DNA from 2 places in the Gilliamella sp. Imp1-1 genome. Region 2 is predicted to be linked to the other one. Evidence: riboswitches for the same ligand, from Rfam matches in the RefSeq annotation. Region 2 holds a riboswitch; the other holds the start of a gene.
The links. Region 2 has a riboswitch for preQ1 ahead of queD (6-carboxytetrahydropterin synthase QueD). Riboswitches for the same ligand answer to the same signal wherever they lie in the genome.
Positions count from the first base shown of each region.

Region 1 (15,592 bases), on a different contig from region 2:
TCAGGATATTTTTCAGCTTAATGATACTAGATGTTTACCTCACATCGAAATAACACAATTGCCAGAATTAGAGAATCTGCTATAATTAACCTCCTTATCTGTACAAATAAACAGTAAAATAAATGCAAAGATACGTTTCTTTAGTAGTAATGGAAATTTTTACCTAAGAAGCTTTGTCTTTATTTATATTCTGTTAGATCACAGTGGACAAACGTATTCGGAATATGATGAAAATATTAATAACTCTTTCAACAATAATGCTACTTGACGGTTTCTATTATCAAAATAGGTTTGCATGTAATGGAAATTAATAAATTATTATTAGATGGCCTAAACACAGAGCAACAAAAAGCAGTTACTACCGATAGTCAATATTCAATTGTTCTTGCAGGTGCAGGGAGTGGCAAAACGCGTGTTTTAGTTCATCGTATTGCTTGGCTTTGTATTGAAAAGAGTTATTCACCTGGCTCAATTTTTGCGGTTACTTTTACCAATAAAGCGGCTATTCAAATGCAAGAACGTATTCAAGCATTAGTCGGCGAGGGTTATTTTAATGGTATGTGGGTGGGTACATTCCATGGGCTTACTCATCGTTTGTTACGTATGTTTCCTGAGCAAGCTAAGTTACCGCCTAATTTTCAACTTATTGATACTGAAGATCAAATTCGGCTTATCAAGCGAATTTTTCACGAACTAAAAATCGACGAAAAACAATGGTCGCCAAAACAGTGTGCTGCTTTTATTTCTACTCAAAAGGAAAAAGGATTCCGAGCGGAAGATATTGTTCCTGAAGATCCTAAACAAGTGATGTGGCAGGCGATTTATCGAGACTACCAGACTATTTGCGATAGAGTTGGATACGTTGATTTTTCAGAATTAATCTTAAGAACGTATGAACTGCTTTGCCATAATCAAGACGTTTTAAATTATTGTCATCATCGTTTTTGTAATATCTTAATTGATGAATTTCAAGACACTAATAAGATCCAATATCGTTTGGTACAAAAACTGGCAGGTAATACAGCCAATGTAATGATTGTAGGCGATGACGATCAATCTATTTACAGTTGGCGTGGTGCTAATGCGGATAATCTCCAATTATTTATGAACGATTACCCTGAAACTGAAATTATTAGGTTGGAACAAAATTATCGTTCAACTGGTAACATTTTAGATGTAGCTAATAATTTAATATCTAAAAATCAGAACCGATTGGGTAAAAATTTATGGACAGATATAGGCGGCGGTGAACTGATTACGCTTTATATTGGTTTTAATGATATTGATGAGGCAAGATTTGTTGTCAGTCAAATAAAAAAGTTCCATGACGAAGGTGGAAAGTACGCAGATTGTGCGATATTGTACCGTAATAATGCACAATCACGTATATTTGAAGATACATTGTTGCAAGCGGGTTTACCTTATCAAATTTATGGATCTATTCGTTTTTATGAACGACAAGAAGTCAAATTAGCGCTTGCTTATTTACGGCTATTACATGACCACAATAATGACATGGCGTTTGAAGCTACAATCAATACCCCAACTCGAGGTATTGGTAATGTCACGCTAGATAAAATTAGATTGACTGCAAAGCAGTATAATATTTCATTATGGGATGCATGTATAATGCTAATCCAAACCAATGCTTTTACTGAACGGCAAAGCTCTGGGATTGGTCGTTTTTTGGAATTAATAGAATCAATTTTCGATAAAGTAGAGCTTAAACCATTTTATAAACAACTTGATATTATTATCAAATTATCTGGCATATTGCAAATGTATGAGCAAGAGCCTGGTATTAAAGGACAATCAAAGCTGGAAAATCTTGAAGAATTGGTATCGGCCGCTGAGCAGTTTTATCGCTTTAATGAAAATAACCTTATTCAAGATAAAGAAACGGGTAAGGCATTAACTGTGTTAGAATCATTTTTAGCATATACGTCATTAGAAAGCCGAGATGTAATTAGTGAACAAGATACAGTTCAACTAATGACTCTACATTCTGCCAAAGGTCTTGAATTTGATAATGTTTTTATTGTAGGACTAGAAGAGGGCATATTCCCAGACTTAAGATCTTCTCAAGACTTCGATAAACTTGAAGAAGAGCGTCGTCTTGCCTATGTTGGCATTACTCGAGCACGTAAGTATCTAACATTATCATTAGCTCAAATAAGGCGTCTATATGGTCGTGAAGAACGTAATTTACCTTCACGCTTTTTATCTGAATTACCCATTGATAAATTAAATGAAATTAGTTATCAAGGAACAATGTCGCCTGAAAAAATAAAGTCTCCTCCTAAAAAGAAGCCTCAATGTGATGGTTACAAATTAGGTCGTAAAGTGTTACATAAACGTTTTGGTGAAGGAACTATTGTTAATCTTGATGGCGAAGGTGATCATAAGCGAGTACAAATAGCTTTTGTTAATGAAGGTATAAAATGGCTAGTAGTTAAATTAGCAAATCTTACTTTATTGTAGATTTCTTTTAAGTAAAATTTGTGACTACTTTCTTGAACGGGAATTAATTGTTAAACTAATTCCCATTTTTTATATATTATAGCTCAGCTTGTTCTTTTACAGATTCAGAAAAAATCTGATTAAACGACTTGTCGGTACGATTACAAATCCAATTATTATCGATGTAATCAAAATGATAACCTTGTTTTTGAGTGGCTAACCATACCTGAAAGAGTGGTTCTTGGGTATTAATGATGATTTTACTGCCATTGGGAAAACTAATGGTGATAACATTGCCGTTTGTTTCATAATCTAAATCGATGTCATGCTCATTTACATAATTATCCAAGAATAGTTCGATTTTGTTGAATAACTGTTCGGTAATGGTATGAAATTGTGTGATATTCATAAAGAGATATTCATTCAAATAAATAATAGAGCGATATTAACATAAATGAATATACTCCGCCACAGCAAGGTGGCAAGAGTAAAAGTAGGTACTGATTTACTAATTAGCGAGTGGTAAGGAACAGGCAATAGTAAGTAGCTTATATTGCTCGTTATCATGAGTGATAGCTATCCAACGGTTTGCTATCTCAATTGTGTTGACTAATTTTCCATCACCAAAATTATTTTCGATTGTTCTAAGCTTTCCTTTTGCTAACTCCATTTTGTCGCAATTGGCATAATATTCGATCCTTATGGAATGATAAGGTGTCTCTGTACCATCATCATTTTTTTGTACCAATGCTGGGCTATAATTAGTCACTTCACTAAATACACGAATTTTGGAGTTGAAAGGGTGAAGGTTGATCGATTTTCTATCTAAAAATGAATAGCCAATAGTATTATTGTCGTTAGTTTTTGATGTTGGAATGAATTGTTCTCCTACTCTTGGATCTTTTAAACTTTCAACAGAAGTATTTTCATTTGCTTTTGTATCGATATTAGCTTTTTCCTCTGAGGCATGGCTGAATGCTGCAAAAGAAAAGAGAATTAAAAATAAATTGACCTTTTTCATTTAAATTTTTTCTCCATCTTTTGAGTTAGCTTCTGTAGGATTAGTTTGTGATTGATTTTGTTGTTTTTCTTTTTCTTTTTGCATTTTTTCTTGGTTTGCTTTAATTCGCTCTTGCAGTTCAGCTTCTTGTTTTTCGATGATTGGTTTTAGATCTGGGCGAGCCGTAAGAATTGTTTCTTTTTCTAAATCGCCTTGAATAGAACAAAAAATACTACTTTGATTATTAGCAGAAGATTCTAGATAAAGTGCTTTATTAATTGTACCAAACTTTGGAATAACACCATCGATGGCATAAATATCATCTTCCCATGTTTTAGATTTTGATTTTTTATCATAAATTTTAGCATTTGCTATGTAAGTGTTTTGGCTATAATGCAACCATTTAATATTGCTTAAAGCACTTTTAATTTCATCTTGCTTGTTATCAAAGATAAATCCCCAATAAAGAAACTGACCAGATAAAGTAGTTGAAATATAAATATTTTGATAGCCAACAATTTCTAAACCATGATACTTAAGTGGTTTTTTAAACATGACTTTATTTTTGTCGGGTTTTTGAATAGATTCAACAGGAATATAAGTTACATTATCGGGAGTGGTTGCTAAATCAACGTATTGATTTATTGACTCTTGGTGTTTAGATAATTGTTCAAAAAACTGATTATCACATTGCAAAAATGTATCAATTACCTTATCTGTTTCATCCTGTATATTATTTGTTTGGGCAAAAGATACACAAGAAACGAATGATGCGCAAACTAGCACAGAAATTTTTTTGAGAAGCATGGCGAATTTCCTTGAACCACAATTATATTTCTTCTTTTGTAAAGGAAGATTGTAAAGTAATGTAAATATAAATGTCAATTGACATTATTTCAATTCTCAACAAAGACCATTAAATCACCGTTTTTAAAGGATATTTTAATCAAATCACTAATCGCTTTGTTTCTTAAACTCACAACTCCTCCTAGCGATAATGTGGCATCAATTAAGGGGTATTGAAAGCCTGTAATGGTTACACCAGTTACTTTCGAAAATGGCATTAGTGAAATAATATGATCTTTTACATTGGTTATTTCTTGATGATGTTTGGCAAAAAAGAAATGGCAATAATTATCATAAAAGGTAATTTGATACTGATGATAATATCTTATTGCAACAGAAATATTCCCCAAAAAGTGATCACTAGCATGACCACTAGCACCATAAACATCAAATGCTTTCACCCCTTTACCTGCTAAAAACAAAATTGCTTTTTCAAAATCAGTTTTATTTTGGTCAGGTGTATGAATAATTTGAGTTTTAGGTGGAATTGCTTTGTTAGGATTATAGCTATCTAAATCGCCAATAATAAAGTTTGGTTCGATTGACAAAGTCGACAGATAATTATGGTAAGCCCCATCTGTGCAAGCAATATAAGCATAATTATCCAAATGGTGAAAGTCATGTTGTGGTGGCTCGCCATTGATAAAGAGTAAAGCTCTATTTTGTGACATTACACTTTTTTCCTTTTGCTAATCTTATTGGTGAATCATAAAGCTAACGTATATGCCATGATAATAGCGTCTTCTTGTTTACCATTAGTTGTTGGGTAATAATTTTTTCTAATCGTTATTTGGTTAAATCCCAGCGTGTGATATAGCTTAATTGCTGCCGTATTTGATTGTCTGACTTCAAGCCAAAGTGTTGAGATTGGGCAGGGCGATTTTATCTTAATTAACGCATCTATTAAATGGTTAAGCAGCTCTCTTGCTAGTCCTTGCTTTCTAAAATCGGGATGTATTGCAATGTTAAATAAATTTGCTTCATCTACTACATGTTGGCAAATACAAAACCCAACTATTTGGTTATTAATCGTTATTTTAAAATTGAGATAATGCTCACCTTGGTTTGAAAGGAATGTTTGTTTTGACCAAGGAATTGCATGGCAAATCTTTTCTAATTCAAAAGCTTTTTTTAAATCATGTTCTGTGAGGATGGAAATAGTTTTCATATTGACATAATTGTTGCCATAGTAGGCGTTTTTGTTGTGGTGCTTTTGCAAGCTGATTTAAACTGGTTGTTTGAATAGTTAATGGGTTAACCCATGACTCATCCAAGGTAATATCAATAAACCAAATTACTGTTTTAATTTCATGAGCAGGAATAATTAATTGTTGTGGAGTTAAAAACAATACTTGTTCTTCAGTTAGATGGATAGCATTTAAAATATCATAATAGATTTTTTGTGTTGGTTTTTGTTCTGCAACTACAATCATTCTAATTTCTTCACTTATTTGTGACGCTATTTCACCTTTGAAAACATTAGCATTCCTCAAAACGTATTGAGTTATATTGCACTGTTTTAGGTACCAATCTTGCTGTGTCATTATTGACTTACTGTTTTTTATTAGAGATTAAAGATAGTTAATTGTATAATCAATGCATCAATTTATAAAGGTTTTTCATTGAGGAAATATGGCAACATCTGCTTTTACTCCAGCAAGTCAAGTACTTGAGCGTCACCAAACATTTTTTAACGATAAAAATGTGTTGATAGCTGGTGATATTCAGGATAGTTATCCATCTATTATGTCGGCAAATCAAGTTAAGATTCATTGCACACAATTTCATACTTATTTACGTCTAAAAGCTAGTGCACGAGGCAATTACACCTATTTTTCATTATTGCCCGAAGCGGATTTTTACGTTGGAATGAATACGTTGATTTACTATTGGTCAAAAACTAAAAACGAAGCACAATTTCAGCTTTCTTATTTATTACATAATATGCCAAAAGACAGTGATATTTTTATCATAGGTGAAAATAGAACAGGTGTAAAAAGCGTGGAAGCTTTATTGAGTGATTTTGGTACAATTCAAAAAATCGATAGCGCGAGACGTTGTGGTTTATATCATTTTCATGCAGATAGCCGTTTAGCATTTGATCTTGATGAATGGTGGTTAAGTTATCATTTAACTATTGAAAATCAGAATATTGAAATCAAAAGCTTACCTGGTGTTTTTAGCCAAAAAGGGTTAGATGCTGGTAGTGAATTACTGTTAAATGCATTGATGGATCGTACTGATATTATTAAAGGTAATGTATTAGATGTGGGATGTGGTTCGGGCATTTTGTCCACGGTGCTAGGTAAATTAAACCCTGATATAGCACTAACGTTATCTGATGTAAGCTGTGCAGCAATTGAATCAAGTAAAGCCACGTTAAACCATAATCATGTTAATGCCACAGTAGTAGCGAGTGACGTTTTTTCAAATCTAAATGATAAATATCATCTTATTGTTTCGAATCCACCTTTTCATGATGGTAAACAAACTGATTACACGGCTGTTAATACGTTAATCAAAGAAGCAAAAAAACACCTAAAATTAAATGGTTATTTGTGCATTGTGGCAAATTCATTTTTACCGTATCAAACCATTTTAGATGAAACATTCAAAAGCGTTGAAGTGATTGCCCAAACGACGAAATTTAAGGTTTATCTAGCAAGCCATTAATAAGTGCTGTTTATTTTGTTTAAAAAAATAGGGCGATGTTATCGCCCTAGGTATAAAATTTAAATATTTAAAAACAAACTGATTTCACTATTCTTGATATCATATCTGGATTAAGAGAGAGCTTCTTTTAATGCCTGCATTTCATTATAGGTAAAATCACAGCGCATAAATTCTTGGTCAAGAAGAATAGGAACAGAGTTGCTTTCTCCAACTACGGCCAACACATTACATTTATTTCTAATCTTATCACCTATAATGATTGGTCCACCGTTTGAGTCTTTATTAAAATTGGCTGCATATTTAGCATTTATTCCTTGTGCATTGCTTGCACGATATAAGGCAGTTATTATTTTACCATAAGAGACTAGTTCAACTGGTACAATAACAGGTGTTAATTTTTGCCCGTTAATTTCCTTGATAACTTTTATCATTTTATGTGTTCTTAAGAAACATCCTAAACTCATCCATGTAACCAACAACAACAAAAGAATAAGACCAGTAGTAGTCAAAAATACAGTCCGCATATTATCAATAGCTAAATTGATTGTTACTAGTGATGGATCATCGGTTGAAGCGACAGTTACAACTTGATAATTTCCTTTTTTCCCCAAATGAAAGTATAATCACGCTTAATAACTTGTCCTGTATCAGTGGTAATTTTTACTGAACAGTTATCAACCATACGTCTTGCACGACATGTTCCTTCTACATCATAGTCAACCACAACTGGATTCTGTGATATTTTATAATCATCAATTAATCCAGGATAATTTCTTATGGCCATAAATAAAGCTAACGCAAAGAGAAGTATTGCTGCAAGTAATCTTCTTATTTGATGTAATGAGCTTTCTTGCTTTAACTTCATGACTTTTAAAGGGCGAGTTGGAAATACTTCTACTAATTTATTCATCAATGCCATTTTATCAATATACTTCTTATTAAAAATAAAAATTTCATGTCTAAAGGCTAAAATTGTGAATTTAAAAGCTAACCTTTAATCACAATAAAACAAATAATTTATTTGTTATTTTTTATTAAATTAGACTAAATATTAACATAATATTTACTTTGTAGGAATTACTCATATTGTTTACAGCAATTTGACAAACGACTTCAAATTAAATAACCCTAGAAAACTGCTGCTGCCTTGCCATTTTTCGCATATAAATATCAAAGCACATACAAATATTGCGTATCAATAAATGTCCTTTAGGTTGGACTTCGATTATATTGTTATTGATTGTCACTAATCCATCTTTTTGCAATGGCGCCAGTAATTTTAAATCTTCAGCAAAATAATCATCAAATTGAATTTGGTATTGTTGTTCAATAACATTTTTATCTAAATGAAAATGGCAGATAAGCTGTTTTATCACATCACGACGAATCTTATCGTCACGATTTAAGGTGAATCCTTTCCATAATCCATGTCCTTTTTGCTCAACCTGAGTTTGATAGATTTTTAGATCTTTTTGATTTTGCGCATAACTATCACCTAACATACTAATGGCCGACACACCAAGTCCAAGTAAATCAGCATCGCCTTGAGTTGTATACCCCTGAAAATTACGATGCAATTTATTTTCTTGTTGAGCAATAGCTAATTCATCAGAGGGCTTAGCAAAATGATCCATACCGATAAAGTGATAACCAGCTTTGGTTAACTTTTTAATGCTAGTTTGTAGGATCTGCAATTTTTGATTGGCATTAGGCAAATCATCATCTTTAATTTTTCGTTGGGCAGCAAAACGGCTTGGTAAGTGGGCATAATTAAATACACTTAAACGATCGGGAGAAATATCAATCACTTTATTGAGCGTTTCGGCAAAACTTTCAATGGTTTGTTTTGGTAGGCCATAAATTAAATCTAAACTAATTGAGTGAAAATTATTTTTACGTGCTTGATTAATAAGAGACCGTATTAATGTTTCATCTTGTTCACGATTAATTAGGCTTTGGATTTCGTGATTAAAATCTTGAATTCCCATACTTAGCCTATTAAAACCAACACTTGCTAAATGGTCAATTGTTTGTGGTGTTATTTCACGCGGATCAATTTCGATGGATAGTTCGGCATTAGCAACAAAATTAAAATGCTTTTTTAACGAGGTAATCAATCGAGTAATTTCAGCATCGTTTAAAAAAGTTGGTGTACCTCCTCCCCAGTGCATTTGTGTTACCGCGCGATGTTTAAATAATTTTGCGCGTTCGGCAATTTCAATATCTAAAATGTCAAGGTATTTGGTAACTTTTTGTGTTTGGCGAGTAATAAGCTTATTACAACCACAGAAATAACAAAGCTTATGACAAAACGGAATATGCACATAAAGCGATAACGGTTTTGTGGGATAACGAGTTGCCGCCGATAAAAATTCTTGCTCATTAAATTTTTCGTTAAATTCAAGTGCAGTAGGGTAAGAGGTATATCTTGGGCCAGAATAATTATATTTTTCAATTAACGCTTGATCCCATAATTGCGTATCAGTCATGCTTTTTACTTCCGCTTATGTCTATCTTTAGTGTTGTTATTTTTATGATTTTTTACTATTTCTTTTTGTTGGTTCTTGATTTTGGTTTTAATTTTGATTCGATTAGTTTTATTTAAATATAACAATGTGCAAATCAATAACCCAAAATATAAACTTAACATAATTAATATTGGCACTATGAATTGCTCACTTTTAATTATTAATTGACTGAATAAAAGTAATGGATTCTAAGTTTAAATTATCAGTAGGAATATTACTTTTGGATGATATTCCTACTCATATCAAGACACATACTATCACGATTGCTAATTATATTTTCCTATTATTAGTTTCGTTTTAATAAACTAACAATATCTTCTTTCTTTTCGTCTAATTCATCAAAATCATCAAAGTCGTCATCAGTATAACCAAGCTCTTGCATCAGTTCATCGATACGATTCAATTTGCTATCAAGATAAATTTGTTGATCTTTAGTGAGTTTGGCTTTTTGCTCGACTAGATCAAGTAACATATCTAATTTTGGATCGTTCTCTAATTGTTCTAATTCTTGTTGAGGTGATAAAATCGTTTTAATTGTTTTAGATTGTTTAACAGGTTTTTCTATATTGTTAGAATCTTCAACAATTAAAGAAATAGGTTTTTTGCTCCCCACTCTTGGATCTTTGGTTGTTTTTGTCGAATTTTTATTATTATTTAGTTTATTAAAGCGAGAGCCACTTGGTAAACCTTTGTGTTTGCGTTTACGCTTCAGTTCCCGAGATTCTTCATTAATCTCTTGACGGCTTTTTTTAGCTTTCTGTTTTGATTTATTTTTTAACATAAAATCTCTGTCTAATATTAGGGTTAATCATTTTACAAACGTATTTTATCAGTAAGTCCAAAATATAGCTATGATGAAGACGTCATGCTAATTTAAGATTGTAAAAAAATAAATTTATGTATAATCTGAGCCGAATAAATTTGTTAGACCGAATTAGAGAACAATAAAATGAAAAATCACTTAAGCCCTTATCTGAAATTCAATCGTCAAGAATGGGCTAGCTTACGTAATACGGTACCAATGACTTTAACAGCAGAAGAATTAGTTTCGTTACAAGGTATTAATGAAGATTTATCCATGGATGAAGTGAGTGAAATTTATTTACCTTTATCTAGATTACTTAATTATTACATCAGCAATAATTTTAATCGGCAAGCTATTTTATCTAAATTCTTAGGTAAAAGTCAAAAAACACCTTACATTATTGGTATTGCAGGCAGTGTTGCTGTAGGTAAAAGTACTACCGCTAGAGTACTACAAGCATTATTAACCCGTTGGCCTGAACATCGCAAAGTATCTTTGGTAACAACTGATGGTTTTTTATATCCAAATAGATATCTTGAAGAACATGGAATAATGAATAAAAAAGGGTTTCCTCAGTCTTACGATATAAAAAAATTGCTTAATTTTGTTGCTGATATAAAATCAGGACAGGCACAAGTTAAAGCACCAGTTTATTCTCATTTAGTTTATGATATTGTCGAAGATGAAGAAATCGTTATTGATAGTCCTGACATTTTGATTCTTGAAGGTTTGAATGTACTGCAAAGTACACTGAATTATCCACAAGCGAATAACCGAGTTTTTGTTTCGGATTATGTCGATTTTTCAATTTATGTTGATGCTGATATGTCATTATTACATGATTGGTATGTAAATCGGTTTTTAAAATTTAGGGAGGGTGCATTTAGCGATCCTAACTCTTATTTTAATCACTACTCAAAACTTCCAGAACATGAAGCTACAAATATTGCTAACCGTATTTGGCGAGAAATTAATGAATTAAATTTAGTTGAAAATATTTTACCTACAAAAGAACGAGCGAACCTTATTCTAACTAAAGGTAAAGATCATAAAGTCAATTGTGTTCAATTAAGAAAATAAAATTAAGGAAAAATTCGTATGAAATCAGTAATTCGGTTAGTAAGTAAATTGAGTGTCATTACGTTAGCTATCTCATTATCATTTGGTGCTTATGCTTCAAATGAACAACTAAAGGGACTTACGTGTGAAAGCAAAAAACAGGCTATTGAAAAACAGATTGATTATGCTAAAAAAAATAATAATTCTCATCAAATCCAAGGGCTTGAAAAAGCATTACGTAACTTAAATAAGCATTGTTCAAATGATGATTTAGAAGCCAAATATAAAAAAGAGATTAACGAAAAATCAAATAAAGTGGCTGAAAGAACTAAAGAATTAGAACAAGCAAAATCAAAAGCGAAAGCGAAAGATAAAGATAATGAACAGAAAATTGTCAAACAACAAACAAAATTAGCTGATGCTGAAAAAGAACTTAATGAAGCTAAATCTAAATTATCTGATTTTTATAAAGAATTGGGAGCGAAATAAACGATAACAGGCAGAGTATTTCCCGATTCTTGATTTATTTACTCTTCAACGATATTTTATTATTAACACCATCAATAGTTATTGTTGACGGTGTTAGTTTTACATTTTTTATAAATCTATTGTCATACTAGACTTTTTAAAGCAAAAAGAGTATGGTGTGCACCTTGTTACGTGGTTCGTGAACCTCCCACGCTAAAAAACTAAGGAAAAATAATGAGTAAAATTACACTACTAGGCGATCAGTCTGTTCGCTATCCAACAACCTATTGTCCTGAAATACTCGAAACGTTCGATAATAAACATCCGAATAACGATTATTTTGTTAAATTTAATTGCCCAGAGTTTACTAGTCTTTGTCCTATCACGGGGCAACCTGATTTTGCGACAATTTATATTTCGTACGTACCCAATATTAAAATGGTCGAAAGTAAATCGTTAAAACTTTATCTGTTCAGCTTTCGGAATCATGGCGATTACCACGAAGATTGTATTAATATCATTATGAAAGATCTTATTAAATTAATGGATCCTAAATATATCGAAGTCTGGGGGAAATTTACACCTCGTGGCGGCATTTCGATTGATCCTTATGCCAATTATGGCAAATCGGGTACTCATTGGGAACAAGTTGCGGCTAATCGATTAGCCAATCACGACATGTATCCAGAAAAAGTGGATAATCGCTAATTTAATCTACCTCAATAGGAACATTAATGCAAACTCGTAAAGCACTAGTTATATTTTCTGGTGGGCAAGACTCAACCACCTGCTTACTGCAAGCCATTGCTGATTATGGACGTGAAAACGTTCAGGCAATCAGTTTTCGCTATGGTCAACGCCACGTAATAGAGCTTGAAAAAGCCAAATGGATCGCTGATGATCTTGTTATTAAACAAACTGTTATTGATACTTCAGTTATCAAACAAACTACAAATAATGCGTTGATTGATGACGCTCAAGAAATTAAAGCAGCTCAAGATGGTGATTACCCCAATACCTTTGTTGATGGGCGTAATATGCTTTTTTTACTTTTGGCTGGCTGTCATGCTAAGCAACAAGGAATTTCTGACATTATTATTGGAGTTTGTGAAACCGATTTTAGTGGTTATCCAGATTGCCGTGATGTCTTTATTAAATCAATGAATGTATCAATGAATTTAGCTATGGACTATGCGTTTAATCTCATCACGCCACTGATGTATTTGACAAAAGCGCAAACGTGGGAAATGGCTGATAAACTAGGTTATCTTGATTATGTCCAAAAACATACCCATACCTGTTATTACGGTGTTGAAGGGGGATGTGGTAAGTGTCCAAGTTGTTTATTGCGCAATAAGGGCCTACAAGAATATATGGCTCAAGCTAAATAAATTCATTCATCATTGGGTTCTCTCACCCCCATTAAAAAGGAAAAAAGATGTACTTAAATGCTCATTCAGAATTGATAGAAAAAAGTTTTACCCGTAAACAAAAGCAAAAAGCGCTTTACTGGTTGGCTTTTTTTCACATATTGGTTATTGCTTCAAGCAATTATTTAGTCCAAATCCCATTCGAAATTTTTGGTTTTCAAACAACTTGGGGGGCATTCACTTTTCCGTTTATCTTTTTAACTACCGATCTGACTATTCGAATTTATGGTGCTAGTTTAGCCAGAAAAATCATTTTTGTTGTAATGATTCCTGCATTGTTATTTTCATACCTGATTTCGGTACTATTTTTTGAAACCCATTGGATTGGATTATCAGCATTGACGGAATTTAATAGCTTCGTATTTCGAATTGCATTGGCTAGTTTTGCCGCTTATTTAGTTGGACAACTAATGGATATTACTGTTTTTAACTATTTAAGAAAAAACAAATCATGGTGGGTTGCCCCAACAGCATCAGCAATATTTGGTAATGGTATTGATACTATTGTTTTTTTTGCTATCGCATTTTATCAAAGTAACGATGAATTTATGGCAAATCATTGGATCGAAATTTCGTTAATGGACTATAGTTTTAAAATTCTAATTTGCGGATTATTCTTTTTGCCACTTTATGGTGTCATTCTCAATTTTATCCTAAAAAAGGTAGTTGCAATGCCTAAAAACAATTAATCATTAAAATCTAAATTTTAGTTACTCACCTAAATAAACATAAACTCATTTATTTTTTTGATGAGTTTTATGTTTAATATTGAAAAATACATTAATATTTCACAACACTCAAAGGTCAATATAGCCTTTTATCCTGCGTCGGGCTGCCGAAGGCTTCATTCTGCATTCTGTGCTAGGTTTTTAGAAAATTTTGCCAAAAACTGGCGCTTTAGTATTTAGTTAGCTATAATTTTGATTATTTTATGGCAAAACGCAGCTCATTAAAAAATAAACAACTATAAAAATAAAACACAAATTAACAGGAGGTTAGATAATAACAGGCATTGGCAGTGCTATACCTTAAATCTATTTAAGTTTTACCGTAATCAAAAACAAACTCCATTTTGCTTTTTATTATCAAATCTAGCGAAATCGCCAAGATTGCCGTCGATTTCCAACTTGTTATCCAAATTAGCCATAGTTTTTGCACCATTGTTGTTATTGCCATATTCAGTGAGTTCGCAGGCGTTGTTAGCTCGGACCTCACAGGTTATTAACGGCTCTGCACCGTATTTGACGCTTGATGGTGGCGTCACTAAATTAACTACAACTGATGATTTAATAAGTATTAAGTTATCGGACGGTCAAGTTCTCACTCCACAAAATAATAACTCAGTGATGACGCCAATTCATTTACCTAATGCAGGTGATACACTTGCTAATATTGAAATGATAGTTCCGTCATCAAGCGACTCAATAAATATAAATGACTTAGTGACACAAGGTAAATGGGGAGATGATGATGCAGATGGACAGGGAGCTCATAGTGTCACTGCGACAGGCAATGTATCAGTATCGTTTACTGATAAAAATAGTAATGCCGTTAGTCGCAGTGATATATTAGATATTTGTAATGCACCTTATAGGATAACATTAAGTAGTACGGATGCTACTTTAGAAACAAAGTATGGTGTGCCAAATAGAAGTACTTTAAACGGAAATACGGTGTCATATTATATCAACCCAAATTCACAGCAGCCTAAAGTTTGCTATGTAAGGCCTCGTTTGATATTTGGTGGTACTAATTTTGCTGGAGATAATCCTCGCTTTGCGGGTCCATCTAGTATATGGGATCCTACTAAAGGTTTTTTAACACAGTCAATTAATCCATCTTCTTATAACCTTAATTTTCCTACTACGGGGGCTGATGGATTATATTTTGATTTGGATATAGGTGGGGTAGATGCAAGTCAGTTGACCTGGTCTTCAGAAACTCAAGGAGAGATAACAGCAACAGTGAAATGGGTAAAACCTCGTTCAGACTCATTCACCATTCCATGCCGATGGTGCACGGGCATTACTACATATGATGATTGGATTACAAATAAATCCAAAAACGTAACGCGAGTAACGTTAAATGGCCCTAGGGCGAATAATACCCAAATACAATCGAGTAATCCTAGCCGACTTGCTGTGCCATTTTTGCCGCAACTATTTGTGTTGGAAGGGAAGAATAGTAGTGGTGTGGTTGTTAAATATGGATTTGAGCTAAAGCAGTGGTTTGTCCATCGGGGAGAAAAATATACTACTGTTCCTGAGCAAGCAACTTGGTGTAGTAGTTTGGGTTATCGTTTTTCGAAGATAAGAGATTTAAG
Region 1 covers NZ_LZHK01000054.1:1,764-17,355, reverse strand. Annotated here, with positions in the region: gene yigB (5-amino-6-(5-phospho-D-ribitylamino)uracil phosphatase YigB) at 1-85, shown strand, start outside; gene uvrD (DNA helicase II) at 301-2,481, shown strand; gene cyaY (iron donor protein CyaY) at 2,558-2,869, opposite strand; gene A9G38_RS05340 (surface-adhesin E family protein) at 2,969-3,481, opposite strand; gene A9G38_RS05335 (hypothetical protein) at 3,482-4,267, opposite strand; gene A9G38_RS05330 (thiamine diphosphokinase) at 4,357-4,977, opposite strand; gene rimI (ribosomal protein S18-alanine N-acetyltransferase) at 5,013-5,474, opposite strand; gene A9G38_RS05320 (DNA polymerase III subunit psi) at 5,443-5,850, opposite strand; gene rsmC (16S rRNA (guanine(1207)-N(2))-methyltransferase RsmC) at 5,939-6,979, shown strand; gene A9G38_RS05310 (hypothetical protein) at 7,090-7,590, opposite strand; gene A9G38_RS05305 (hypothetical protein) at 7,560-7,889, opposite strand; gene hemN (oxygen-independent coproporphyrinogen III oxidase) at 8,098-9,468, opposite strand; gene yihI (Der GTPase-activating protein YihI) at 9,794-10,288, opposite strand; gene coaA (type I pantothenate kinase) at 10,457-11,392, shown strand; gene A9G38_RS05285 (DUF1090 domain-containing protein) at 11,411-11,860, shown strand; PreQ1 riboswitch class I at 12,026-12,070, shown strand; gene queF (preQ(1) synthase) at 12,074-12,547, shown strand; gene queC (7-cyano-7-deazaguanine synthase QueC) at 12,574-13,230, shown strand; gene A9G38_RS05270 (7-cyano-7-deazaguanine/7-aminomethyl-7-deazaguanine transporter) at 13,278-13,958, shown strand; gene A9G38_RS05265 (hypothetical protein) at 14,397-15,592, shown strand, end outside.
Region 1: linked by a shared signal. The riboswitch ahead of queF (preQ(1) synthase) and the one ahead of queD (6-carboxytetrahydropterin synthase QueD) in region 2 are both predicted to bind preQ1.

Region 2 (15,592 bases):
TAGTAAACGTTAATAATGGTAATGACTTACCTACTCACCAAGTTTTTATAAAGATGCCTTAATGCCATTGTAGGATAATAAATTAACATTCTTGGACCAGAAAACCGCATTACCTGTTTAATTTTTAATTTATAATCTTTACGATAACAATGTTTAGGGCAACGTTCACATGTCGTTTTTTCTTCACCAAAACGGCACATTGTTAAGCGTTGCATAGCATATTGCAACAGGTCGTTGCATTCCTCACATAACTGATGATGTTGGCTATGATGTTGTTTAAAGCAATATAAATAGATCATTGCTCTTACTGTTGCTTTTTCTTGCTGTATTTTAGGACCGTTATTGTTTGCAACCATAATTACATACACGTTAATTAAGAAAGTGGTAAAATAAAATCATCTAATATGATCACAAGGATTTGTTGTAATGGCAAGAATTATCAATAAAGACACAACTGTTTGCATGTCCCTTTCAGCAAGACCAAGCAATTTTGGTACTCGCTTTCATAACTATTTGTACGAAAAACTCCATCTTAATTACTTATATAAAGCCTTTACTACCAATAATTTGAAAGATGCGATTTATGGCATTAAGGCCTTAGGTATTAGAGGTTGCGCCATTTCAATGCCTTATAAAGAAGCTTGCATTGAGTTTATTGATGAATTAGATGACTCGGTAAAATCTATTCAATCGATAAATACCATTGTTAACACCAACCATCATTTAAAAGCTTATAACACTGATTATATTGCCGTTGCTAAACTCATTGTAGAAAATAAGATTGATAATACAACACCATTTGTATTAAAAGGCAGCGGAGGCATGGCTAATGCGGTGATCGGAGCTTTTTATGATGCGGGATTTAAAAATGGTATTATTGCCGCACGTAACCAACAAAAAGGCGAAGCATTAGCCAAACGATATGGCTATAAATGGGTAAAGGATGAGCAAGAAATATTGCCACATCAAGCCAAATTGATTATCAATGTTACCCCAATTGGTATGCTTGGTGCTATTGAGTCTGAGGCGCTTGCATTTCCCACAACTATGATAAAAAATGCCGATATTGTGTTTGATGTAGTTGCCCTTCCCGTTGATACTCCCATGATAAAATATGCCCAAAAGATAAATAAAATCATTATTTCAGGTGCTGATGTTGCTGTTTTACAAGCGCTTGAACAGTTTGTGTTATATACCGGTGTAACCCCGAGCGATGAGTTAGTAAGGCAAGCAGAAGAATTTGCAAGGCAAGGTTAAATAAAGTTATTCATTCCACCGTGTTCACCGGTGGAATTTAAATAAAATTTAAGTTAATAATTTATAACATTGTCTGATGCAATTTATTATATACAGCTAATAATTTTTGGTGCATATCAAACTGTTCTAGATTGTTATTGGTCTGTTTCTCGATTTTCGTATAATTAGCTAAACCAAAAAATGTTTTGTCACCATTAGCGTATTGCCACATATCATCAACACAGGTTTTACCATACATTTTATTAAATGCGGCTTGATAGTTATTAAACTGTTTTTTGTCTCGTTGTAAAATAAAATTAACTAATGTCTGTAAACAACGATAAGCATGATTGCGCGATGGCGTGAATATAGACTCGTTCATTTCAATCGTCCAATCAATCCACTGTTGTGCTTGTATTAAGTCTTTGCCTGCCAATGCCAGCATTGCTTTTAACTCGCCAACGCGAAGAGTTAACCAAGCATTATCGTTACCTGTTGCTATGCCTAGCAGTTCGCGAATTCGAGCATAATCATCAAGCCCTTCATCATCAAGCTGTTCAATAATTGCTAGGTACTGTTTAGCTGTACGTTTTTGGTAAGGTAATGACAAAATAAGCTTTCGTAATCCAATAGCCATATTGCTATTGGCAATTATAAGATCTTCAGGAGGATAAATTTCAGACATACCAACGGCTAGAATTCGGCAAGCATAAACACCAAGGTGTTCGTAGTCCATAATTAACACTTCAGTTTTATGGTGGGTAAAAATAGTCATCAAATTTGCAAATTCTTGGTCGGTTGTACCAGAAAAGTCCCAATCGAAAAATTCATAATCTGCTTGTTCATTAAATAGATCCCATGAAATCAAACCGCTCGAATCAATAAAATGCGTTTCTAAATTACTAAGATCAGCAATATCATCATTATCAAAACTTGGAGGTGAAAACACATCAAGATCTTTTAAACTGCGTCCTTGTAGTAATTCTGTTACTGTTCTTTCAAGCGCAACGCCAAAATTTGGATGCGCGCCAAATGAGGCGTAACACGTTCCATTTTGTGGATTAAATAACACTACACAAATAACCGGAAACTCTCCACCCAATGAGGCATCAAAACAGTAAAGCGGAAAGCCTTCGCTTTCAAGCGTATCAATTGCAGATAAAACGGTTGGGTAACGGTTAATCACTTCAGTTGGGATAATTGGTAAGCTAATGCCTTCAGCTATAATCTTATTTTTAGTATAACGCTCAAAAATTTCAGATAACCCTTGTACTCGGGCCTCATTACAAGTATTACCGGCTGACATACCATTAGAGGCATATAAATTAGCAATTAAATTAACTGGCACATAAATAGTTTGTTTATCAGACTGCTGTTCAAAAGGTAAAGCGCAGATACCTCGATCACCATTACTTGATTGTAAATCAATTAAATCTGTTGCACTCAATTCATGATCAGGATCATAAAACTTAAGCAGTTCTTTGGATAATAGTCCTTTAGGTAGTGAATTATCTTCAGGAATAGTGAACCATTTTTCACTTGGATAATGCACAAAATCGGCATTCGCTATTTGCTCTCCTAAGTAAAAATCTGAAAAAAAGTAATTGGTTGATAATCGCTCAAAATACTCTCCTAAAGCCGATGCTAATGCCGCCTTTTTGCTTGCGCCTTTACCATTAGCAAAGCACAGAGGACATTTAGTATTTTGAATATGCACTGACCACACATTAGGTACTGGATTTAGCCAAGAACTTTCCTTTACTTCTAAATCATATTTTGCTAATTGCTGCTGAAAATAGTTGATCGAATCTTCAAGGGAAGCATCTTTACCAGGGATATAAGTTTTCATAAGTTAATCTCAAAATAATTTTATGTTATAATTGTTGTGCTTTTCAAAATTTATCACTTTATACGCAAATATAAAAAAATAGAAGTAATAAAATCAATCCAACTAAAAAGGAAATAAAATGAACAAAAAAATAGACTTTAAAGGCTTTACCATTAAAGACTTATTCTTCTTTGATAAAATGTTAACACCTTCTTGTATCACTATCGTGTATTGGATCGCATTATTACTTATTGGAATTAGTGCGTTCTCTATGATATTAGGTAGTTTTGCTGCATTTACTTATAGTTTTACTATGGGTTTAGTTGCTTTTTTCACCGGTATTGTTACCTTAGTTGTGGGCTTTATTTCAACTCGCATTGGTTTTGAATTAATTTGTGTACTATTTAATATTAATCAAAATATTCAAAAATTAGCTAATGAAAAGACCAATTCAGAAAAACAAGAAGAATGTTCTGATACAGATCCTATTAATTAATATCGTTTATTTAACTATATAGCATTAAAAATGCGGGAACAAATTCCCGCATTTTTATTTTTCATGTAATTTTAATTTACATGTTGTCAAATCAAAATAATCAGTTAACCAACATTAAGATCGCTAAGAGGCCATCTTGGTTTAACACTAATAACTAAATCTGAATACTGCCTCTCTTTTAAATGAATCATACCAGCATAAGCAATCATGGCACCATTATCGGTACAAAATTCGAGCCTTGGATAAAAAACTTTTCCTTTTCGTTGATGCATCAACTCAGTCAATTTAGTACGCAGTGTTTTGTTAGCACTTACCCCACCAGCAACTACTAAATTTTTAAATCCAGTTTGTTCAAGTGCTCGTCTTACTTTAATCACCAATGTATCAACCAAAGCATCCTCAAATGCTCTAGCAATATCTGCTTTAGTTTGTGGATCAATAATATTATTATCACTATGCTGATGAATCATATTAGCTGCGGCTGTTTTAAGGCCTGAAAAACTAAAATCAAGCCCAGGACGATCAGTCATTGGCCTAGGAAAATGGAATCGCGCTCCACAACTCTGTTCAGCCAATTTTGATAATTTTGCGCCACCGGGATAATCTAAACCAAGCAATTTGGCTGTTTTATCAAAAGCTTCTCCTGCAGCATCATCAATTGATTCGCCAATAAGTTCATATTTACCAATACCAGTTACACTAATAAGCTGTGTATGCCCTCCTGAAACTAATAATGCAACAAAGGGAAATTTAGGTGGATTATCTTCAAGCATCGGCGCAAGTAAATGGCCTTCCATGTGATGAACTGCAACAGCTGGTACGTTCCAAGCATAAGCAAGCGATCGTCCAATTGATGCGCCTACCATCAAGGCTCCAATCAATCCCGGACCAGCAGTATAGGCAACCCCATCAATATCTTGTGCGGTTAAATTAGCTTGTTTTAAAGCTGCTTGAATTAATGGCACGGTTTTACGAATATGATCGCGTGATGCCAGCTCTGGCACCACACCACCATAATCAGCATGTAATTTAATTTGTGAATAAAGCTGATTTGCAATTAAACCATTGACATCATCATAAATGGCAATGCCAGTTTCATCACATGAAGTTTCAATACCAAGGATCTTCATTAATGTCTACCTACAAAATCAGCAAAGTCTTGTTCACTCCATAGATCTTGTTCTGTTATATCTTTATCGGGAATACGATATTCTTCGGTTGCCCAATCACCTAAATCGATAAGCTGGCAACGCTTACTGCAAAATGGACGATAAAGACTGGTTTGACTCCATTCAACTTCTTTTTGACAAGTTGGGCACTTAACAAATGTAGTATTTTTATTCATTTCAACTCTTTTTTAATAACATTATTCAATCAACAACAGGCTAATTCAAATTCAATTTCATCAGTATTGACGTTATCGTAATTCTCAAGTGCTAAAAAGCGAATACTATAACGCGACAAATGACCAGATACTTGAGGATATACATTTTTATCTAAAGAAATTCGAATACGAATCAAATTAACATCACCATTTGTTTCTTGAAAAAAATTATTGGTATAAACAAATGGTCTAAATTCCCCTAACCGTCGAATTAATTGCATATAACATGTTAGAGATTTATCAAGTATTGATAAGTGTTGTAACCAATTTTTTATTTGATTATAACGCCTTTCTTGTGAAATTCTGAGCCATAAATGAAACGAAGGCAAGTCAAAACTACAACATCCCCCCGGAATCATTAAACGTTGACGAATGGCTGTAATAAATCGATCATCTTTTAATGGTTGTCCTAAACGTCCAATTGTATTAAATTGGACGATAAAATCATCAAATTGCTGAATCAGGTCATTGAGTAAATCATGATCCACGCCTTCGACATTTAACCACAAGATTAACTTTTGTTTTTGCGATTCAAGCTCTTTAACCAAATCACCTTTAATATCATTACGCTCAATAATCTCTAACAATTCAGACAATGCATGAAAAAAAATCAACGCACTATTGTCATTAAAATGACAATGTACATTTAATTGATTTAATAAAAATTCAACTCGAAGCCAAGTGCGCATTTTTTCATTTAATGGATGTTCAAAAATAATATTATTCATCTATTCTAAATCTTACTTTTAAAGCTATTTAAATATTGTTGATGCAATAGATTAACTTGTGTTGTTAGCGACAGCAAATTACCGTCATTAACTATAATATCATTAGCATAAGATAAACGTTTCTTTAAAGATACTTGTGACTGTATCATCTTTTTAGCTAATGATTCACTAACATTATCCCTTTTTACTAATCGTTCCAATTGTAGTGAAAATGGGGTATCAATTATCAGCACACGATCAGCCCAAGTATGCAAATTGTTTTCAATCAATAACGGCACAACCCAAATTAGATAGGTTGTACTTTGCATAGCAATTTGTTTTTGGGTTTCTTGTTGAATGATGGGATGCAATAAATCATTAAGCCAAAGCCGTTCATGATCATTATTAAAAATAATTTCACGAAGCTGACTACGATCAAGTTCACCATTAGCAAGCAAAATTTCTTGGCTGAAATGCTTAACAATTTGGTTAAACGCATAGCTACCTGCGTGCACAACTTGCCTTGCTATAATATCTGCATCAATAATAGGCACGCCTAATTTGGCAAACAAATCAGCAATAGTGCTTTTACCGCTGGCAATACCACCACTGAGCGCAACAACATAAGGCATAAAGCAAATTCCAATCCAACAAAAAATTGCTTTATTATAACATATATATAAGTTGATTAAATAATACTAATAAGGAGAAAGATTCAGTTGTTAATTAACTATTGCATTTCCAGAATAATTCACAAAATTAGCGCATAATAACCCCCCCCCATAAATTAACCACCAATTGAAAAATAAATTAAATAAAACAGTTGTTTTATATTATTAGCTGTATATAATCACATGTATCTGTATATAAAAACAGGAATATGTAATGAGACCGTTAACTGATCGCCAACAACAGATTTATGATTTAATAAAAAATAACATTAAAACTACCGGTATGCCGCCCACACGTGCTGAAATTGCTCAAAAATTGGGATTTAGATCTGCTAACGCAGCCGAAGAGCATCTGAAAGCTTTAGCTAAAAAAGGCGCAATTGAAATGATTGCCGGCTCATCGCGTGGAATTCGCCTTTTACTTGAAACACCTATTGAGCCAAACGAACAGGAAGGTTTACCGCTTATTGGACAAGTCGCGGCTGGATCGCCAATATTAGCGCAAGAGCATATTGAAAGCCATTACCAAGTTGATCCTTCACTATTTAAACCTCGCGCAGACTTTTTATTAAGAGTGCAAGGTATGTCAATGAAAGATATTGGTATATTTGACGGTGACTTGTTGGCTGTACATAAAACCCAAGACGTTAAAAATGGACAAGTTGTTGTAGCTCGTATTGATGATGAAGTTACGGTTAAACGGTTGTCGCGTAAGGGCAAGCATGTACATCTACTTGCCGAAAATGCCGAGTTTTCGCCAATCAAAGTTGATCTAGAACACCAAAATTTTGCCATTGAAGGATTAGCGGTCGGTATTATTCGTAACGGATCTTGGATGTAAGCAAACTCATAGACGCAAGTATATAGAAGTATAGCCAAAGTTAGTATAAAATAGCATTCAACTAACGTGTGGGAGATTACTATGTGGCTATTTTGGTTATACGAATTTTTAGGGTTTATAGCAGTTTTATTACTCGTTTTTGGGTACTGCCGTTTTAGAGGGATCGGTTTTTGGCTTTTTACTTGGAAACATCTAAAATGGGTTGCTTTAGCTGTATTAATTACTTGGTTAGGTATTGCATTACTTTGTCGCGTTGATTTATATAATGCAACTCACTGTTATTTTAGAGGGGAAAGTATGCGAGCTAACACAAAATATTCTATCTTTTTAGGCGAGTGCCAAGTAGAAACGCCTAGCGGCAGTTATGTTCCTATTGAACGAGCTAGAGCATTACCTGGCTCAAGTCACCATGATGATGATACCGACTCTACAAGCGATTTTTATCCTATAAATTAACATGTTGTCAAATCGACAAACAACCAAAATCCGGCAAATGTCATTACAATTGTCGGATTTTTTATTTTGAAAGATCAATAAAATCATAAATAAATTGCAAAATAATCTGTTTGTTTGAATCAAATTATTAATTGTTTTGCTTACTAGCCTGCTGAAAAGCCAAATAACGTTGCTCCAACTTTCTAAAACTAAAAATCAACATAAAGCTCACACAAAGATAAATCACAGCTGCAATACCAAAAGCATGAAAAGGTTGATAAGTTTCAGCATAAATATCGCGTGCAATCTTCATCACATCTGGCACAGTAACAGTAAAAGCCAGTGCAGTTGAATGCAACATAAAAATGACCTCGTTACTATAAGCTGGCAATGCAATACGAAATGCTCTTGGAAAAATGATATAACGATAAAGTTGAAAACGATTAAAACCAAGTGCTGTCGCAGCTTGAATTTCGCCATTTGGCACATTCCGCATAGCTCCAGCAAAAACTTCAGTAGTATATGCGCAAGTGTTTAGGGTAAAGGTTAACACCGTACAATTTAAACCACTTTGAAAAAAATCTCCTAACCAAGCATTATTTTTAACCACACTTAAGGTATATATACCAGTGTAAATAATCAATAACTGCACATATAAAGGCGTACCTCGAAAAATATATGTAAATAGCCAAATAGGTAATTTAATCAGTTTATTTTGCGCGTTTCGCCCTACCGCTAACACTAGCGACAAAATCCCCCCCATTAGAACCGATAAAATCAAAATCCACAGCGTCATCGCAAGACCAGTGATATTATAACCATCGGTCCATAGTAGTGATTGCCAATATTGTTGAATAATTTCTAACATGAGTTCTTATAATTTAGTTTTGGTAATGCCAATAGAATAATACCGCTCAAGCCACCATAAAATGATATTAGATATTGATGTAAAAAACAGATAAAACGCCGCAGCAATCAAAGCAAATAACAAAGGTTGGTACAGAGCTTCGCCTGCATTTTTAGTAGCTTTGACTAAATCCGATAACCCCAATAACGACACTAATGCTGTAGCTTTTAACACCACTAACCAATTATTAGCAATACCTGGCAGGGCAAAGCGCATCATTAAAGGAAACATTACATACCGAAACACTTGCACTTTACTTAAACCAAGCGCTGTTGCTGCCGCTAAGGTGTTTCTAGAAACCGCAAGATAAGCTCCTCTAAAAGTTTCGGTAAAATATGCCCCATAAATAAAGCCTAACGTAATAATACCAGCGATTAAAGGATCAACTTCAATAAAAGGAGCGTTAAAATAATCAGTTATATTATTAACCAAAAACTGCAAGCCAAAAAAGATTAGCATCATCAACACTAAATCGGGTACACCTCGAATTAACGATGTATAAGCCTGACAAAGCACATTACATACTTTTGAATGACTCAGTTTACCTAATGCACAAACAATACCAAGTATCATGGCCAGTAGTAGCGATGTCAATGCTAAAATAATAGTCAACCATGCACCTTGACAAATTAAAGAAATATACCCCTGCATGGTTTATTTTTTATTACCGTACACATTAAAATCAAAATACTTATTGTTGATTTTTTGGTAGGTGCCATCAGCTAAGAGGTCTTTTAAAGCTAGGTTAAAGGCTTCGCGCAACTCATTATCATTTTTACGAAAACCAATTCCTACTCCAACATCAAAGTAGTTCGCATCGGTTAGAGCATCACCAGAAAAAATAAAACCTTTACCTTGTGGCTGTTTTAAAAAGGCATAACTGCCTGTGACTTCATCTTGCAATGCCGCATCTAAACGACCTGCCACTAGATCAGAAAATACTTGTAACTGATTTTGATAAGGCACTATAACTACACCGTTCGGACGCCACATTTCGTTGGCAAAATGTTCTTGCGATGTACCTTGCTCAACACCAACACGCTTACCTTTCAATGACTCAGCATTAGGCATTAAATTAGTACCCTCTTTAACAATCAAACGTGAATAAGTCATAAAGATTTCGTCAGAAAAAGCGATCTGTTTTTTACGTTTTTCAGTCATCATTAGCGAAGACGAGATAATATCAATCTTTCTTGATAATAACGACGGAATCAACGCATCGAAGTCGGTCGATTGAAAAGTACATTTAATATTGATCTTTTCACACAATGCTTTCGTGATTTCAATGTTGAATCCAGTAACTTCACCATTAGCATCAATAAAATCAAAAGGCGCATAGGACGTATCCGAACCAACTTTAATCGATTCAGGTAAGGCAGCATAACTTGCCATTGGCAAGCTTAAACAACCGAAAATAACTAATTTTTTTAATAAATTTTTCATGTTTAATCTTTCCTTTTTTATTTATGGCAATAATATAACGTGTTCTAAGGTAATTTTATAATAAAAAAAAGTTATTATTGTGGTATGTAAAATTAGAATTACTTAATGGCAAAAACGCTAGACAAAATAGTTAAAGTTGTTACTTTTAACAACTAATAAAAGCTAGTTTGATTGAGCTTTGGTTGCAAAATTTTGAAAACGGTTTTAAAAAAATTTTGTCAAAAAGTTTCAGATAACTATATGTTAAAGTATAAAATGAGTTGTTTAGTTGGGTTCAGGTTTGTGTTGTTGTTATTTTATTCATCAGACATCCATTTTGCGAAAATAATGTTTGTCTGATTAAATTCTAAGTACTATAGGTAAACTAAATTGTATCAAGCATAAAAAACCGACCATAAAGGTCGGTTTGTCTTTTGAAGTTTTATTACTATTGAGCTTCAATGTTGCCGCCAACTAAATCTAGATGAATAGTTTTACCTGGGACTAATTTACCTGACAGTATTTGTTGTGCCAATGGGTTTTCGATCTCTTGTTGGATCGATCGTTTTAACGGTCTTGCGCCATAAATTGGGTCAAAGCCAACCTTAGCTAACTGTTCAAGTGCCGCATCCGAAATATCCAATTGGTAACCACGTTCTTCTAAACGTTTTTCAACGTGTGCTAACTGAATTTTTGCAATCGCTTTAATGCTTTCTTGACCTAATGGGTGGAATACCACTGTTTCGTCAATACGATTGATAAATTCTGGTCTAAAGTGTTTGGTTACAACCGTCATCACTAGAGATTTTATTTCGTCATAACTTAGTTCAACTTGACCTTGAATTAGGTCAGAACCTAAGTTTGATGTCATAATTATGACAGTGTTACGAAAATCAACTGTGCGACCTTGACCATCTGTTAAGCGCCCATCATCCAATACTTGCAGTAAGATATTAAAGACATCTGGGTGTGCTTTTTCGACTTCATCAAGTAAAATTACTGAGTATGGTCGTCGTCTAACTGCTTCGGTTAAATACCCCCCTTCTTCATACCCAACATAACCTGGAGGTGCACCAATTAAGCGAGCAACGGAGTGTTTTTCCATAAACTCTGACATATCTATACGCACCATAGCATCTTCGCTATCAAACATAAAGTTAGCCAATGATTTGCAAAGCTCGGTTTTACCGACACCAGTTGGTCCTAAGAATAGGAATGATCCAATCGGTTTATTTGGATCTGAAAGCCCTGCTCGGCTACGTCGAATCGCATTTGCAACCGCTAATACTGCTTCATTTTGACCTATTACACGTTTATGTAAGGCATCTTCCATGTGCAATAGTTTATCTTTTTCGCTCTCAAGCATTCTAGAAACTGGAATACCTGTCGCTTTAGATAATACTTCTGCAATTTCGTTATCGGTCACTTTGTTACGCAATAACTTCATGGTTTTGCCTTCTAACTGCGTTGCTGAAGCAAGTTTCTTTTCGAGCTCTGGAATTTTGCCATATTGTAATTCTGACATTTTGTTCAAGTCGCCAGCTCGACGAGCTTGCTCTATTTCAGTACGTGCCTTTTCTAGTTCTGCTTTGATGTTTTGAGTCCCCGAAACAGCTGCCTTTTCTGACTTCCACTCTTCTTCAAGTGAAGCATATTCCTTTTCTTTTTCAGAAAGTTCATCATTTAACATTTGTAGTCGCTTTTTACTCGCATCATCAGATTCTTTTTTAAGCGCTTGTTGTTCAAGTTTAAGTTGAATTATGCGCCTTTCAAGTCGATCTAAAGATTCTGGTTTTGAATCCATTTGCATACGAATACTTGATGCGGCCTCGTCAATTAAATCAATCGCTTTGTCAGGTAACATGCGATCAGAAATATAACGATGCGATAATGTAGCCGCAGCTACGATTGCCGGATCGGTTATTTGCACATGGTGATGCAGTTCATAACGTTCTTTTAAACCACGCAAAATAGCGATAGTATCTTCAACTGTTGGTTCGGCAACATATACTTTTTGGAAACGACGCTCTAACGCAGGATCTTTTTCAATATATTGACGGTATTCATCAAGCGTTGTTGCTCCCACGCAGTGTAATTCACCACGAGCTAATGCGGGTTTTAACATATTACCAGCATCCATTGCTCCATCGCTTTTTCCTGCGCCAACCATGGTATGGATTTCGTCAATAAATAATATAATGCGACCTTCTTCTTTTGCTAAGTCTTTAAGCACGGCTTTTAGGCGTTCTTCAAATTCCCCTCGATATTTGGCACCAGCAATTAATGCCCCCATGTCTAATGATAAAACGCGTTTATGTCGTAATCCTTCAGGGACTTCACGGTTAACAATACGTTGTGCTAATCCTTCTACAATAGCAGTTTTCCCTACACCTGGTTCCCCAATTAATACTGGATTATTTTTAGTACGACGTTGTAATACCTGAATAGTTCGACGGATTTCTTCATCACGACCAATAACAGGATCAAGCTTACCTTGTTCTGCTCGTTGAGTTAAATCAATGGTGTATTTTTTAAGTGCACCGCGTTGATCTTCTGCATTAGGATCGTTCACGTTATCGCTACCTCTTACTTGATTAACTGCTTGGCTAAATTTATCTTTATTAACACCTGATCTTTTAAGAAGATCGCCTAAACTGCCCTTATCTTCTAAAGCGGCTAATATAAAGAGTTCTGATGAAATATAGCTATCACCGTTCTTTTGGGATAATTTATCGCAAAGATTTAATACTCGAACAAAATCTTGCGATGGAATAACATCTCCACCCACACCTTGAACTTGGGGTAATCGGTCAATAGCTTGAGCTAATTCTTGTTGTAAATTAACAATATTTGCACCTGCTGCAATCAATAAAGGCATTACACTACTCCCTTCTTGATTAAGCATGGCTGATAGGACATGCACAGGCTCTATATATTGATTGTCTTTACCTAATGCCATTGACTGCGCATCAGCTAAAGCTTGTTGAAACTTATTTGTTAGTTTATCTAACCTCATAGTGTTTATCTCCTGAGCAATAAATTTGGATTAAACGCTTAACACATTTAATCCATTTGCATGTGATCTAAATGAGTGTTGCAACCTAAATTTCAAGAGCAAAGTTAAAATATTTTTTACAAAATTTATACAACAAGATTATCAAGTATGTAAGAATTAATTGACATAAAAATAAAGCTGTTTGCAATTCAAGCAATTACATCTAAATTTCGTTTTAAGATATACTGGTAAGATGACAAATTCACTTTTATCCCTTATATTGTTACCTTTATTTTGTTAGGTTCGCTAACCGTGGTTCGTAACCCATCCCACGAAAAAAAACTAGGAATATAAAATGTTCAAAATAGCCAAAGAGTTTCAATTTGATGCTTGTCACATGTTAGATGGGCACAATAAAAAGTGTCATAATCTGCACGGACACACTTATCGCCTATTAGTTGAAATTAGCGGAGAGCTTATTGATAACGGCTCAAGCCAAGATATGGTGATGGATTATGCCGATTTAAAGCTAATAGTTAAACAACATATTGTCGATCCGTTAGATCACGCCTATCTTTACTATCAACATAACCCTAATGAGTGCCGTATCGCGTCGTTACTACAAGAAATGGATCGTAAAATTTTTGCCTTTCCATGTAGAACCACCGCAGAAGGAATGAGCAAATTTATTTTTGATTGCTTATCGCAATATTTGCCTGTTTCGATGATCAAAGTATGGGAAACGCCAACTTCGTATTGTGAATATCATCGGAGTTAATGATGATTGAATTTCGTATTGTTGAAATCTTCGAATCCTTACAAGGCGAAGGTTATAATACTGGCATGCCTGCCGTTTTTATTCGTTTTGCAGGATGCAATTTAAATTGCGCCTGGTGTGACACTAATTTTCGCAAATTTACTCGATTCACGTTAGATGCTTTAATGACTAAAGTGGGCGAATATAAAAGCAAAAATATTATTATTACAGGTGGCGAACCGACAATGGTTAAAGCGTTACCTGAATTGCTTTTGCCACTTAAAAAAGCGGGTTATTTTATCGCCATTGAAAGCAACGGTCTTGGTAAAGTCGATCCGCTTATTGATTATATTGCGCTAAGCCCTAAATTTTGTTATCAGTCACGCTATCAAAAAATAGCACAACCAATAGCAAATGAAGTACGCATAGTAGCCGAAAATCACTGCAATTTTATTCCTTTTTGTCAATATATTGAAACTCATATCCAAGCCAAACACTATTATCTATCACCTTGTGAAAAAGATGGTGCATTTAATATGTTTGAAACGATAGATTTGTTAGGTAAAATCAACCAAAATCGACTGAATAATAAATGGCTTTTGAGTGTGCAAAGCCATAAGTTTGCCAATATAGAATGATAATTAGGACTAAAGAGAACTAATTAAATATTCATAAAATTAAAAAGTTTCATTAATTTTAATTAAATAATTATTTAATCTATAATAACCTCATATAAACTACTTATATGGAATTAACTGTCATGCGTTTTTGCTATTGTTTTTTGCTAACTTTGTTTACAACTCCAGTTATAGCTTGGGATATAGTTTGTGATAATACTTTAACTTGTCGTGTTATAGAATATAGTGATATATCTGATAAAGAAGTGATAAAATCGTCAATACTATTCAAGCGAAAAGCGGGAGCTAATCAGCCAGTTGAAATTTATGTTAGAACAAAAAATAACAAAGAAGAAAATGAAGAAGATATTGAAATTAAAAACACTCAACAATTGGATAATTCATTGGCTGCATTTATTAATCAAGAGTATTTAGGCGAATAAAAAGAGATACAAAATAATATTTATCAGTTGTCACAAAACCAAGCTACAAAAATTATTCAAGCGTTTACAAAAAATGAGAAAGTTATATTCCGTAACAATAGAAGTCAATCATCCTATACCAATGGCGGATTTTATGATGTCATGTTGACAATGGACAAAAAACAAGGATGGGTTGGTACAACTGGCGCAGTTATAGCACATGGTAATAAAAATGAATCAAACGTTTATGCACCAATACCTGTACCAACTATAAAAAAAGTAAAGTAATTGATCCAGAACAAAGTCAAGAACTTAATACCAATGAAGTAATTAAAATATTCCCTCAATTCAAAAAATGCTATATACATGAAGCTAAATGTGATGCTTATGATTTAGAAGATCCTTATTATGATGAAACACAAGGATATGATAAAAGATTTCGATTAATTAAATTAGATAATAACCACGATTTACTTGAAACTTGGTGTTGGTTTAGCGCTTATAACTCAGGTAACGCCTATTGGATAATTTCTAACACTGCTAAACCAAGTAATAAAAATATAAAATTTATAAATAATGAGGGTAATACATACAAAAATGGAACAATATCCAGTATAGCTAAGCTAAGAGGTGAGGGAGATTGTTTAGAAAAATCTAGTTGGACTTGGAATGGACATAAATTTATGCTTTCCTCTAATATAAGTACAGGTGAATGCTTAGGTTTTGACGGTGGGGCTTGGCAATTACCTTCTTTTGTTAGCGAAATAAAGTAATAATTGAACAATAGAAAACCTTCAGATCTTATGGCGGTTTAAATGTTATAATTTTGTATATTAACATTTACCGCAGATCTTTATACTATGAATATTTTACA
Region 2 covers NZ_LZHK01000124.1:7,335-22,926, forward strand. Annotated here, with positions in the region: gene A9G38_RS10055 (nitrous oxide-stimulated promoter family protein) at 27-356, opposite strand; gene A9G38_RS10060 (shikimate 5-dehydrogenase) at 427-1,257, shown strand; gene ycaO (30S ribosomal protein S12 methylthiotransferase accessory factor YcaO) at 1,319-3,085, opposite strand; gene A9G38_RS10070 (DUF4282 domain-containing protein) at 3,204-3,560, shown strand; gene tsaD (tRNA (adenosine(37)-N6)-threonylcarbamoyltransferase complex transferase subunit TsaD) at 3,665-4,690, opposite strand; gene yacG (DNA gyrase inhibitor YacG) at 4,690-4,905, opposite strand; gene zapD (cell division protein ZapD) at 4,935-5,672, opposite strand; gene coaE (dephospho-CoA kinase) at 5,678-6,283, opposite strand; gene lexA (transcriptional repressor LexA) at 6,537-7,163, shown strand; gene A9G38_RS10100 (hypothetical protein) at 7,245-7,619, shown strand; gene hisM (histidine ABC transporter permease HisM) at 7,747-8,466, opposite strand; gene A9G38_RS10110 (ABC transporter permease) at 8,473-9,156, opposite strand; gene A9G38_RS10115 (lysine/arginine/ornithine ABC transporter substrate-binding protein) at 9,160-9,948, opposite strand; gene clpB (ATP-dependent chaperone ClpB) at 10,376-12,943, opposite strand; PreQ1 riboswitch class I at 13,229-13,274, shown strand; gene queD (6-carboxytetrahydropterin synthase QueD) at 13,278-13,700, shown strand; gene A9G38_RS10130 (7-carboxy-7-deazaguanine synthase QueE) at 13,703-14,317, shown strand; gene A9G38_RS12655 (DUF1176 domain-containing protein) at 14,425-14,739, shown strand; gene A9G38_RS12660 (DUF1176 domain-containing protein) at 14,767-15,006, shown strand; gene A9G38_RS12965 (DUF1176 domain-containing protein) at 15,048-15,491, shown strand.